DNA from 3 places in the Pseudoalteromonas sp. 2CM37A genome. Region 1 is predicted to be linked to each of the others. Evidence: predicted binding sites of a transcription regulator. Region 1 holds the regulator's gene; each other region holds the start of a gene.

Evidence for each region. The regulator sigma-54, encoded in region 1, starts transcription at its own class of promoters, with help from an activator protein. The targets are predictions, from matches to a motif close to GTTGGCACGNNNNTNGNNT.
Region 2: the regulator sigma-54 is predicted to act here: its motif matches at 1,478-1,496, upstream of MTF68_RS19055 (DUF1328 family protein).
Region 3: the regulator sigma-54 is predicted to act here: its motif matches at 1,912-1,930, upstream of MTF68_RS14740 (BON domain-containing protein).

The regions. Positions count from the first base shown of each region.
Region 1 is NZ_JALNTJ010000003.1:242,707-245,857, forward strand. Features, by position in the region: gene rapZ (RNase adapter RapZ) at 1-236, opposite strand, end outside; gene MTF68_RS08460 (PTS sugar transporter subunit IIA) at 256-708, opposite strand; gene hpf (ribosome hibernation promoting factor) at 713-1,000, opposite strand; gene MTF68_RS08470 (RNA polymerase factor sigma-54) at 1,028-2,527, opposite strand; gene lptB (LPS export ABC transporter ATP-binding protein) at 2,597-3,151, opposite strand, start outside.
Region 2 is NZ_JALNTJ010000015.1:21,816-24,966, reverse strand. Features, by position in the region: gene MTF68_RS19075 (aspartate kinase) at 1-65, shown strand, start outside; gene csrA (carbon storage regulator CsrA) at 155-346, shown strand; gene MTF68_RS19065 (YcxB family protein) at 397-864, opposite strand; gene MTF68_RS19060 (hypothetical protein) at 1,021-1,212, opposite strand; gene MTF68_RS19055 (DUF1328 family protein) at 1,265-1,438, opposite strand; gene MTF68_RS19050 (OadG family transporter subunit) at 1,964-2,209, shown strand; gene oadA (sodium-extruding oxaloacetate decarboxylase subunit alpha) at 2,219-3,151, shown strand, end outside.
Region 3 is NZ_JALNTJ010000006.1:84,908-88,058, reverse strand. Features, by position in the region: gene MTF68_RS14755 (hypothetical protein) at 1-478, opposite strand, end outside; tRNA gene MTF68_RS14750 (tRNA-Ile) at 740-816, opposite strand; gene MTF68_RS14745 (YqaE/Pmp3 family membrane protein) at 1,086-1,244, opposite strand; gene MTF68_RS14740 (BON domain-containing protein) at 1,310-1,876, opposite strand; gene MTF68_RS14735 (LiaF domain-containing protein) at 2,194-2,850, shown strand; gene MTF68_RS14730 (VOC family protein) at 2,920-3,151, opposite strand, start outside.

The sequences.
Region 1 (3,151 bases):
TTAGCAAAGTCAGGAAGGTACTCGAGAATATCGTTAAATTCGTCTTGTTCTTTGGGGATATTACGAACATCTATACTAACGGCTATTTTGTCATAGTTATCTGAAACACTTCGCACTAAAGAGGGCAGTAAGTTGACCGGAATATTATCTACGCAATAATAGCCTAAATCTTCAACCACGCGTAAAGCAACCGACTTACCTGAACCAGAACGGCCGCTTATGATAATTAACTCCATTTATAGCCCTTAGTATTTACTACGATTGATCAACAATTACTTGATACAGCTCTGCATCGGTTTTAGCACTACGCAGCTGTTTACAAAATTCTTTGTTGCTCAGTTTATCAGCTATGGTTGCCAGAGTCTTTAGGTGCTGTTGGTTATCGCCATCTGGTACGATGAGTGCAACAAAAATATCAACAGGGCAGTTATCAATAGCATCAAAGTTAACAGGCGTGTCGCTAACAAGTACTAAAGCCAGCGGCTCTTCTACGCCACCCATTCTGCCATGAGGAATGGCGATCCCCCGGCCAATGCCTGTACTGCCTAGCTTTTCTCTGCTTGCCAGCGCATTAAGAATATCTTGTTGTGGTAAGTAGGGGAGCTTTTCATGAGCAAGCTCACTGATAAACTCTAAAATTCTTTTTTTACTACTAAAAAGGACCGCAGCTTTGCTGCAGTCCTGGCATACTAATGTACTTAATTTCATAATATTAGTGTCTAGCAAGCTTCTCTTTATGTTTTATGACTTGACGATCGAGCTTGTCAATCAACGAGTCTATAGCGGCATACATATCTTGGTGCTCTGTTGAGGCAAATAAATCTGCGCCACTTACATGAATAGTCGCTTCTGCTTTTTGGTTGAGTTTTTCTACATCGAGAATGACATGCACATTGCTAATATGATCTGAGTGCCTTTCTAGCTTTGCAAATTTATTATTTACATAGTCTCTAAGTGAATCAGTTACTTCTACGTGACGACCAGTTAGGTTTAGTTGCATAAGCATTTCCTCTTTGTTTTTTACGTCTTATATCAAACTCTTTCTCTGATTTGACGGTGGAATAGCTAGCGATTCACGGTATTTTGCTATTGTGCGTCTAGCTACTTTAATTCCTTGCTCTGCCAATATATCCGCAATTTTACTATCACTCAATGGTTTAGCTGAGTTTTCCGCGGCAATTAGCTTTTTAATTAGGGCACGTATTGCGGTTGATGAACACTCTCCGCCGTTTTCAGTGCTTACGTGGCTTGAGAAAAAATACTTAAGCTCAAAAATACCACGTGGCGTATGCATATATTTTTGCGTAGTAACACGCGAAATTGTCGATTCATGCATTTCTACCATTTCAGCAACATCGTTTAAAACCATTGGCTTCATGGCTTCTGGGCCATGTTCAAAAAATGCTTGTTGCTGTTTTACAATACAGTTTGTTACTTTGAGCAGCGTGTCGTTTCTGCTTTCAAGGCTTTTTATAAACCATTTAGCTTCTTGTAAGTGAGAGCGAATAAATTGGCTATCACCACTTGATTTTACGGTACGTGACATAGCCGCGTACTGACTATTTACGCGTATTTTTGGCATGCTATCTGGGTTTAGCTCTACCACCCAGCGGCCTTTTATTTTTTTAACCGACACATCCGGTATTACATACTCTGACTCTTCCCTTACTATTGTATCTGCAGGTTTTGGGTTGAGGGTATGTATTAGGGTCATGACCTCTTTAAGCTCGTCTTCTTTAAGCTTAGTCTTTTTCATTAATGTACGATAGTCGCGTGCCGCTAATAGATCAATGTGATCGGTTAAGATCATTTTAGTTTGTTCTATAAAAGGGGTGTCTTTATCAAACTGGTTTAGCTGAATACACAAGCACTCTTGTAAACTGCGCGCGGCTATACCTACAGGGTCAAATAGCTGAATACGTTTTAAAACGGCTTCTATTTCATCAAGTTCAACTTCAACTTCGTCATCGTTTTCTTGGTTAAAGCTTTCTAAAATTTCTTCGCAACTTAGCGTTAAAATACCCGAGTCATCTACAGCTTCTACAATGGCAATAGCAATGGCTTCGTCAGTTGGGCTAAAAGGAGTAAGCTGAAGCTGCCACATTAAATACTCATGTAGCGTTTCAGTAGAGGCACCTTGATAAATAGACTCATCTTCTGGCATTGGGCCTGAGGATGCCGCAGGGGCTGCGCTCATGTACTCATCCCAAGTTACATCCATTGCCATATCATCGCTAACGGTGTCTTTATTTAAAGCTTCGCCACTGTCTTGCTCGTACTCGCTGGTTGTATCGTCAGCCGATGCGCTTACGGTTACATCATCCGTATCTGCTTTTTGTTCATTTTTTCCAGCCGACTCTTCCGTGTAATCTTGCTCTTCTACTTCTAATAGCGGGTTGCTATCAAGTGCTTCTTGTATTTCTTGCTGGAGATCCAATGTACTGAGCTGCAGCAAGCGAATCGCTTGTTGCAATTGTGGAGTCATTGTAAGTTGCTGGCCCATGCGCAGCTGTAATGATTGCCTCATGTATCTCTAACAATCCTTTTATGTTGTTATAATTAATATTAGCAGATGCTTGTAGGTGTGGCTTAAATGTTACAGCCTAAATTGCTCGCCTAAATAAACATCGCGTACAGTTTTGTCATTTAATACGTGTTCTGGGGTGCCAGATGCAATTAGCTCCCCATGAGAAACAATGTAGGCTTTTTCACAAACATCAAGGGTTTCTCTTACATTGTGATCGGTAATTAATACGCCAATGCCACGGTTTTTAAGATGTTCTATTATTTTCTTTATATCTAACACTGAAATCGGATCAACACCAGCAAAAGGCTCATCCAATAAAATAAATTTAGGGTTAGCTGCCAGTGCTCTGGCAATTTCTACACGGCGGCGTTCACCACCAGAAAGCGCCATACCTTGGCTATCGCGAATATGCTGAATACTAAATTCATCAAGTAAGTTGTTAAGCGTTTCTTCTCGCGCGGCTTTATTGAGCTCTTTACGCGTTTCTAAAATAGCCATTAGGTTTTGATAAACTGTCAGCTTTCTAAATATTGATGACTCTTGCGGCAAATAGCCAATGCCTAAACGGGCGCGGCTGTGCATAGGTAATAACGTAATGTCGTTATCATCAATAGAAATTTTACC
Region 2 (3,151 bases), on a different contig from region 1:
ACGAGAAGTATTTAGAACTAGCAGTAAGAGCGTTACACTCAGAATTTTTAACAGAAAATGGATAGTTTGGGAGTTTTTACTTACTTTTCAATCAATTTTTCATTAAAATGGTCAAGCGGAATCTTATAATTTATTGGAACATGGGAGCAAGAGAATGCTAATACTAACTCGTAGAGTAGGTGAAACCCTAATGATTGGTGACGAAGTAACTGTTACTGTATTAGGTGTTAAAGGAAATCAAGTTCGAATTGGTGTTAACGCACCTAAAGACGTTTCAGTGCATCGTGAAGAGATTTACATGCGTATACAAGCTGAAAAGTCTAACCCTAATCCGGGCAATGCTTAATCAACTCGTATAATTAGCTGAGTAATGCACTTAGCTATACCAAAAGCCACTCACTGAGTGGCTTTTTTGTTTATAAAATCGCGCATTTCATCGGTTAATACACTGCTAGAAATATATTGCATACCCTTATTATGGTGCACTAAGTAGCCGCGGTTAGTTTTAATAATATGGGTTATTTCTGCCCACTTAAATGTATGGCTTTTATAGTGGTTTTCGGTGCTAATAGCGTCATCGGTAAACGAAAGAGTAACCGTTGATCCCGAAGCACGACTAAACATTTGGCGCGTAACCCACCAAGGCCTACGGTAATAAAAGGCAACGCATTCTAATACACCTAGCATTATTAAAAATGTACCTAGGTAATGATCGTCCATAGCGTAAATACTAATTAAACCTAAGCACACCAGTAATGCCAGCAAAAAATACTTTGGCTTGGCTGCTTTACTATAAGAGTGGGACTCGTCAAAGCATTCGTAGTAGTAGGGTTTATCGAGTGTGTAAGTGGTGGTCAGTGCCATAATTGCTAATAAGTAATAGTTTTCGCTATTTTAACAAGCTAGCGTAAAAATCACACCCGTTAATGTAGGCTATGCATTATAAGAGTTATAAGCCGCTTTTTATTAGCGCACAAAAAAACGGCTTATTAAAAGCCGTTTTTTACGTTACCAAACAGATTAACAGTTAGTTTCTTCTGCGTTAACGCCTTCTTTTACATTTTCACATGCATCTTCAACAGAGTTTTGCACGTCAGTTACTGCTTCATCAATACGCTCACCTGCTTCTTCTGCGTGGTTGTCTTCACAACCCATCATAAAGAAACCTGCAAATACGGCGATTAGTGCTGCTTTTAAAGTTGTTGAGTTCATAATGTAATTCCTTGTATATGTTGATTGTTTAGTGTTTTAAGTATGTTAGTAGCTACCTGGGCGATTTACCGCGCAGCGCACCTGAAACTAAAGAAATCACTAAAAGTACTAAAAAGATAAAGAATATAATTTTTGCTATACCAGCTGCGGCACCTGCGATACCACCAAAACCTAACACTGCAGCGATTAAAGCAATAACTAAAAATGTAATTGTCCAGCGTAACATTGTTTTCTCCTTGGTTATCAAATTCGTTCGAAAGTAATGATGCCAGTTGCGTGCCAGAGTTTAATTTTGTTATTTTTCAGTGCGTTATAGTTTTTTGAGCGAGGGTTATAAATTTAGGATTGGTAAGTTTTACGTTTAACGATGTAACTTATTCACACTATTGTAAAGAGAGTAAAAAATAAATATTTTTGCGCGCTGCTTAACTAATCTTGGTAAGACCAATTTACATTTTAGCCCAAACTGATTTTTTACCTGCCGTTTAACTTACTATTTTTTATAGTTTTTAAGTTTTTTGGGTTTAACCATATAACCTTTGCCTATAACGGTTATTTTTATCATCTATATCTAAGCTAATTTAACCCTGTATTAGCTATGTTAACTATTGTGACTGTATGTTAGTTTAATTTTAATTGGTTTTACCAATTGACAGGCGGTGGACAAAGTTAAAAGTTTTGTTATTATTCGGTGAATAATTATTTAAATAAAGCGGTTTTTTATATCGCTATATAGTGCAGGGGGAGAAAAATGGATATAGGAGCTGTACTCACAACCGCAGGTAGCTTGATGCTGACGGGCATGGTGGGCGTGTTTGTATTTCTTTCAATATTGATTGGTGCTGTGTCACTCATGTCTAACTTGGTTGCTCGTTTTGACGAGGCTGAAGTTGCAATACCGGTTAAATCACCATCTTTAAAATCTCAAGGTGTGCCAAACGAGCACATCGCTGCTATTAGTGCTGCCATTGCTCAGTACAAATCAAATAATAAATAAGAGGCACACATGGCTAAATTAAAATTAACAGAACTTGTTTTACGCGATGCTCATCAGTCTTTACTTGCAACCCGTATGCGCTTAGATGACATGCTACCTATTGCTAGCAAACTTGATGATGCCGGTTATTGGTCTATTGAGTCGTGGGGCGGCGCTACGTTTGATTCGTGTATTCGTTATTTAGGTGAAGATCCGTGGGAGCGTATTCGTGCCCTTAAAAAAGCAATGCCTAATACTAAACAACAAATGCTATTGCGCGGGCAAAATTTATTGGGTTACCGCCACTATGCCGATGACGTGGTAGAAAAGTTTGTAGAGCGTGCCCACAAAAATGGTGTAGATGTATTTCGTATTTTTGACGCCATGAACGATGTACGTAACTTAGAAACGGCAATTAAAGCGGCTGTAAAAGTAGGAGCACACGCGCAAGGCACTATTTCTTATACTGTAAGCCCAGTGCATACCCTTGATATGTGGTTAACCCTTGCAAAACAGCTAGAGGATTTAGGTTGTCACTCTATTTGTATTAAAGATATGGCAGGCTTATTAAAACCATACGATGCAGAGCAACTTATTAAAGGGCTAAAAGAAACCGTTTCTATCCCTATTGCTATGCAGTGCCATGCAACCACAGGTTTAAGTACTGCTACATATCAAAAAGCCATTGATGCAGGCATTGATATGCTTGATACCGCTATTTCTTCAATGAGTATGACTTACGGTCATTCAGCTACAGAAACCATTGTAGCGATTGTTGAAGGAACGCCCCGCGATACCGAATTAGATTTAAACCAGCTAGAAGAAATAGCGGCTTACTTTAGAGATGTACGTAAAAAGTACGCTGCCTTTGAGGGGAGCCTTAAAGGTGTTGATGGCCGTATTTTACTCGCGCAAGTACCTGGTGGCATGTTAACCAACATGGAAAACCAACTGAAAGAGCAA
Region 3 (3,151 bases), on a different contig from region 1:
ATGGTAAACTCAGTTGATATTTTCTGACTGGCTCAAAAGCACATTCAAAGCTTCTATTTAGAGCTTCATTTACTGATAGCTCAACTGCAGTACTCATCTCATTTTTGATGATTTTTCCTTTAGCTTCAATTTGTTTCGCCCCCTCACAGGAACAAACAAAGAAATCATGCTCTAATGAATTACCATTAAAATAATTTGGTGCTACTTCCAATATTCTGCGAACTAAAACAGATTTTTTACCAGAGGTTGGTAGGTTAAGGTTTTGAGAAATCTTTTTTAAATTTGGAGCAGAATAAGTCGCTGTGACAACTTCCTGAGTATTAGCTGACTGTAAAACCCCCTCTTTTTCAAATTTATTTAAAGCGAGCTTTGCATCACGGCCTAAGTAACTAGTCCAATCTCTCATACTCAACACTTTCGATAAGCTTTTAGGTTTTAAAAAGCTCTTTAAAAAGTAGTATTCGTTAGTATCCATCATTCGCTTCCTATTGCTTAGAACGATGAATATTATAGCATTTACTTGGTGAAGGAATGATTTACCTGAATGTTAACTACTATCAAGCAAAACAATACCAATCATATAGCAACAAGCTTTCCTGCTTAGAAGTGAAGCTCAGTAAAAGGTAAGGGATTAATCATATCAAGCATATAGAGATGTTTTCCGCTATACTAAAAGTAGCACAGAGGTAGCACAGAGTGATTTCGGTTAGTAGGTATTTACTTGGAAAGCTTTGGAAAGTGGTGGCCCCTCCCAGACTCGAACTGGGGACCTAACGATTATGAGTCGTGTGCTCTAACCAACTGAGCTAAGGGGCCAACTTTGTATAACTACGAGGTAGTTAATTTTTGAAGCGTTTAGCCACTGAGCGACTAAAGCGGGTTGCAGTATAAAAAGTTTTTTAAGGCTTGTCACTAGCAAAAACCTTTATTTTAACAATCAGTAAGCTGACTGCTTAAATAGTAATCTTTTTGCATGCGAATAGGCAGGAAATAACAGAAAAATAAACACAGAAGTATGTAAGCCGCTTTTTTACAATTTTAATAACTATAAAAAAGTGGCCGGCTCACATTGAACACACCACACATTATTTTTTAGCAATAATGTAGATAGCGTGAATTAAACCAGGGAAGTAACCCAGTAAAGTTAGTAAAATATTTAGCCAAAAGTGCATACCTAAACCAACTTGTAAAAATACACCCAGTGGCGGTAATAAAATCGACAGTATTATACGAATGATATCCATGATATAGCTCCTTTAAAAATGACAAGCAAAAAGCCCAGCTAAGCTGGGCTTTTTAGTATAGTGTATTATTCAGCAACAATAGTTAGTTCATCTACTACGTCACGAACATCTTCAGCATTTTTAGCAATTTTTACTGCTAACTGCTTTTCAGCTTCTGTTTCAACAGAACCTTTAAGTTTTACTATACCGTTGTCGGTATCAACGTCGATATCTGTACCGTCAACTTCTGAGTCAAATAAGAAACGTGTAGTAATTACTGTGGTGATTTTAGCGTCAGTTAAGTCGTTATCGTCATCATCCATAGTGTCACGATCTTTGTCGTCCATATCCATGTTTTTCACAACAGTTAGGTTGTTTTCTACATCAGATACGCCATCTAGGCTAATTACAAGTTCTTCAGCTAGCTCTTTATCAAGGTCGCTGTTTACTTTACCTGTAAGTACTACCTTGCCATTTTTTACATCAGTGTTAATGTCAAAGTTGTTTAGATTAGTGTTCATAAGAAGCACTGTTTCTGCCTTACCATCAATCCAAGCATCTTTACTTTCATTTTCCCAAGTGCCCGCTTGAGCACCCATAGCTGTAGTACCTAGAACTAAAGCCGCAATCATAGATTTGTTGAATGTTTTCATAATCTTTCTCCTTTTGATTAAAGACACTCTTATATATGCGAGCTTTAGGCCAACTTTATTAACACTTTAAATTCATGGAGTTAGCTATTTTATTAGGTATAAATAAAAACACCTCCGAGTAAACATTTACAGGCTATTAGGTAAAACTTTCTTAAGTGGTGAAAATAACGATTATATTGCTGTTTTGGTTAATCTATCGTTAATATAATAAATTAAGCGGAGTTATTAAAATAATAAGCCATTGATATATAAACAGTTAATTTTTGGTACACCACTTGCTATGTACAGTGGCAACTCATATAAAAAGGATTATTCCCATGTCTGTAAAAATTGAAGACCGCCCAATAGAGCAAGTTCGCGAACAAGTGATAGACCAACTTATTTATAACTACAGCCATGGCGTTATTTCAGCTGAAGCCTTTGAAAGGCGTTTAGACAGTGCAATGGAAGCAACCGATAATACTGCGTTACTTGATTTAGTAGAGGATTTAACCCTTACTACAGATACCCAGTACAGTGCTCAAAAGCAAACGCAATTTGCCCCTAACTACAGTGCCCAACAAGCGGATGAAGAAAACTTAACACTGCGAAGCATTTTAGGCTCAAGCGAGCGTAGCGGCCAATGGGTGGTGCCTAAAGATATTTATATTCAAAACTATATGGGGTCGATTGTTTTAGATTTTACTGATGCTATTTTTGCCCACCAACATGTTACCGTGCATGTAAATTGTATTTTTGGCAGCGAAGAAATTTACGTACCAGAGCACGTCAATGTAGTTTCTAAAATGTTTTGTATATTAGGTAGTTTTGAAAACAAAACGGTGTCGCTTAATAAGCGCCAAGGCCCCACAATTAACCTAGAAGGTAAAACAGTTTTAGGTTCGGTGGAGGTAAAAGTTAAACGCACCATTAAAGAAAAGTTTGTGAGTTTTGCTAATGATTTAAAGGCCCAGCTTGGGGTGAGTAATAAATAATACGGGTAAAAACAAATGGGTAGAAAAGCCATATTATGCGCTTTTCTACACCGTTAGTTACTGCCTATTTTATAAGTCGTTATTACGCTCGCTTGGAATGTCACTCATATACTGCACAAACTCAACCTCGAATCCTGCAGGGTCTAAGTAATATACGTTTTTTCTAAATGGGTTTTCTGCCCCCTCTTTATCAATGTTAAACCCGGCGTGTTTTAAGCGCTGTATAACAGCGTCTAGGTTGTTTGTAACGTAGGCAAAGTGAGCCAGCCCGACTTGGTGCCCTGTCAAATCTCTGTTTTTA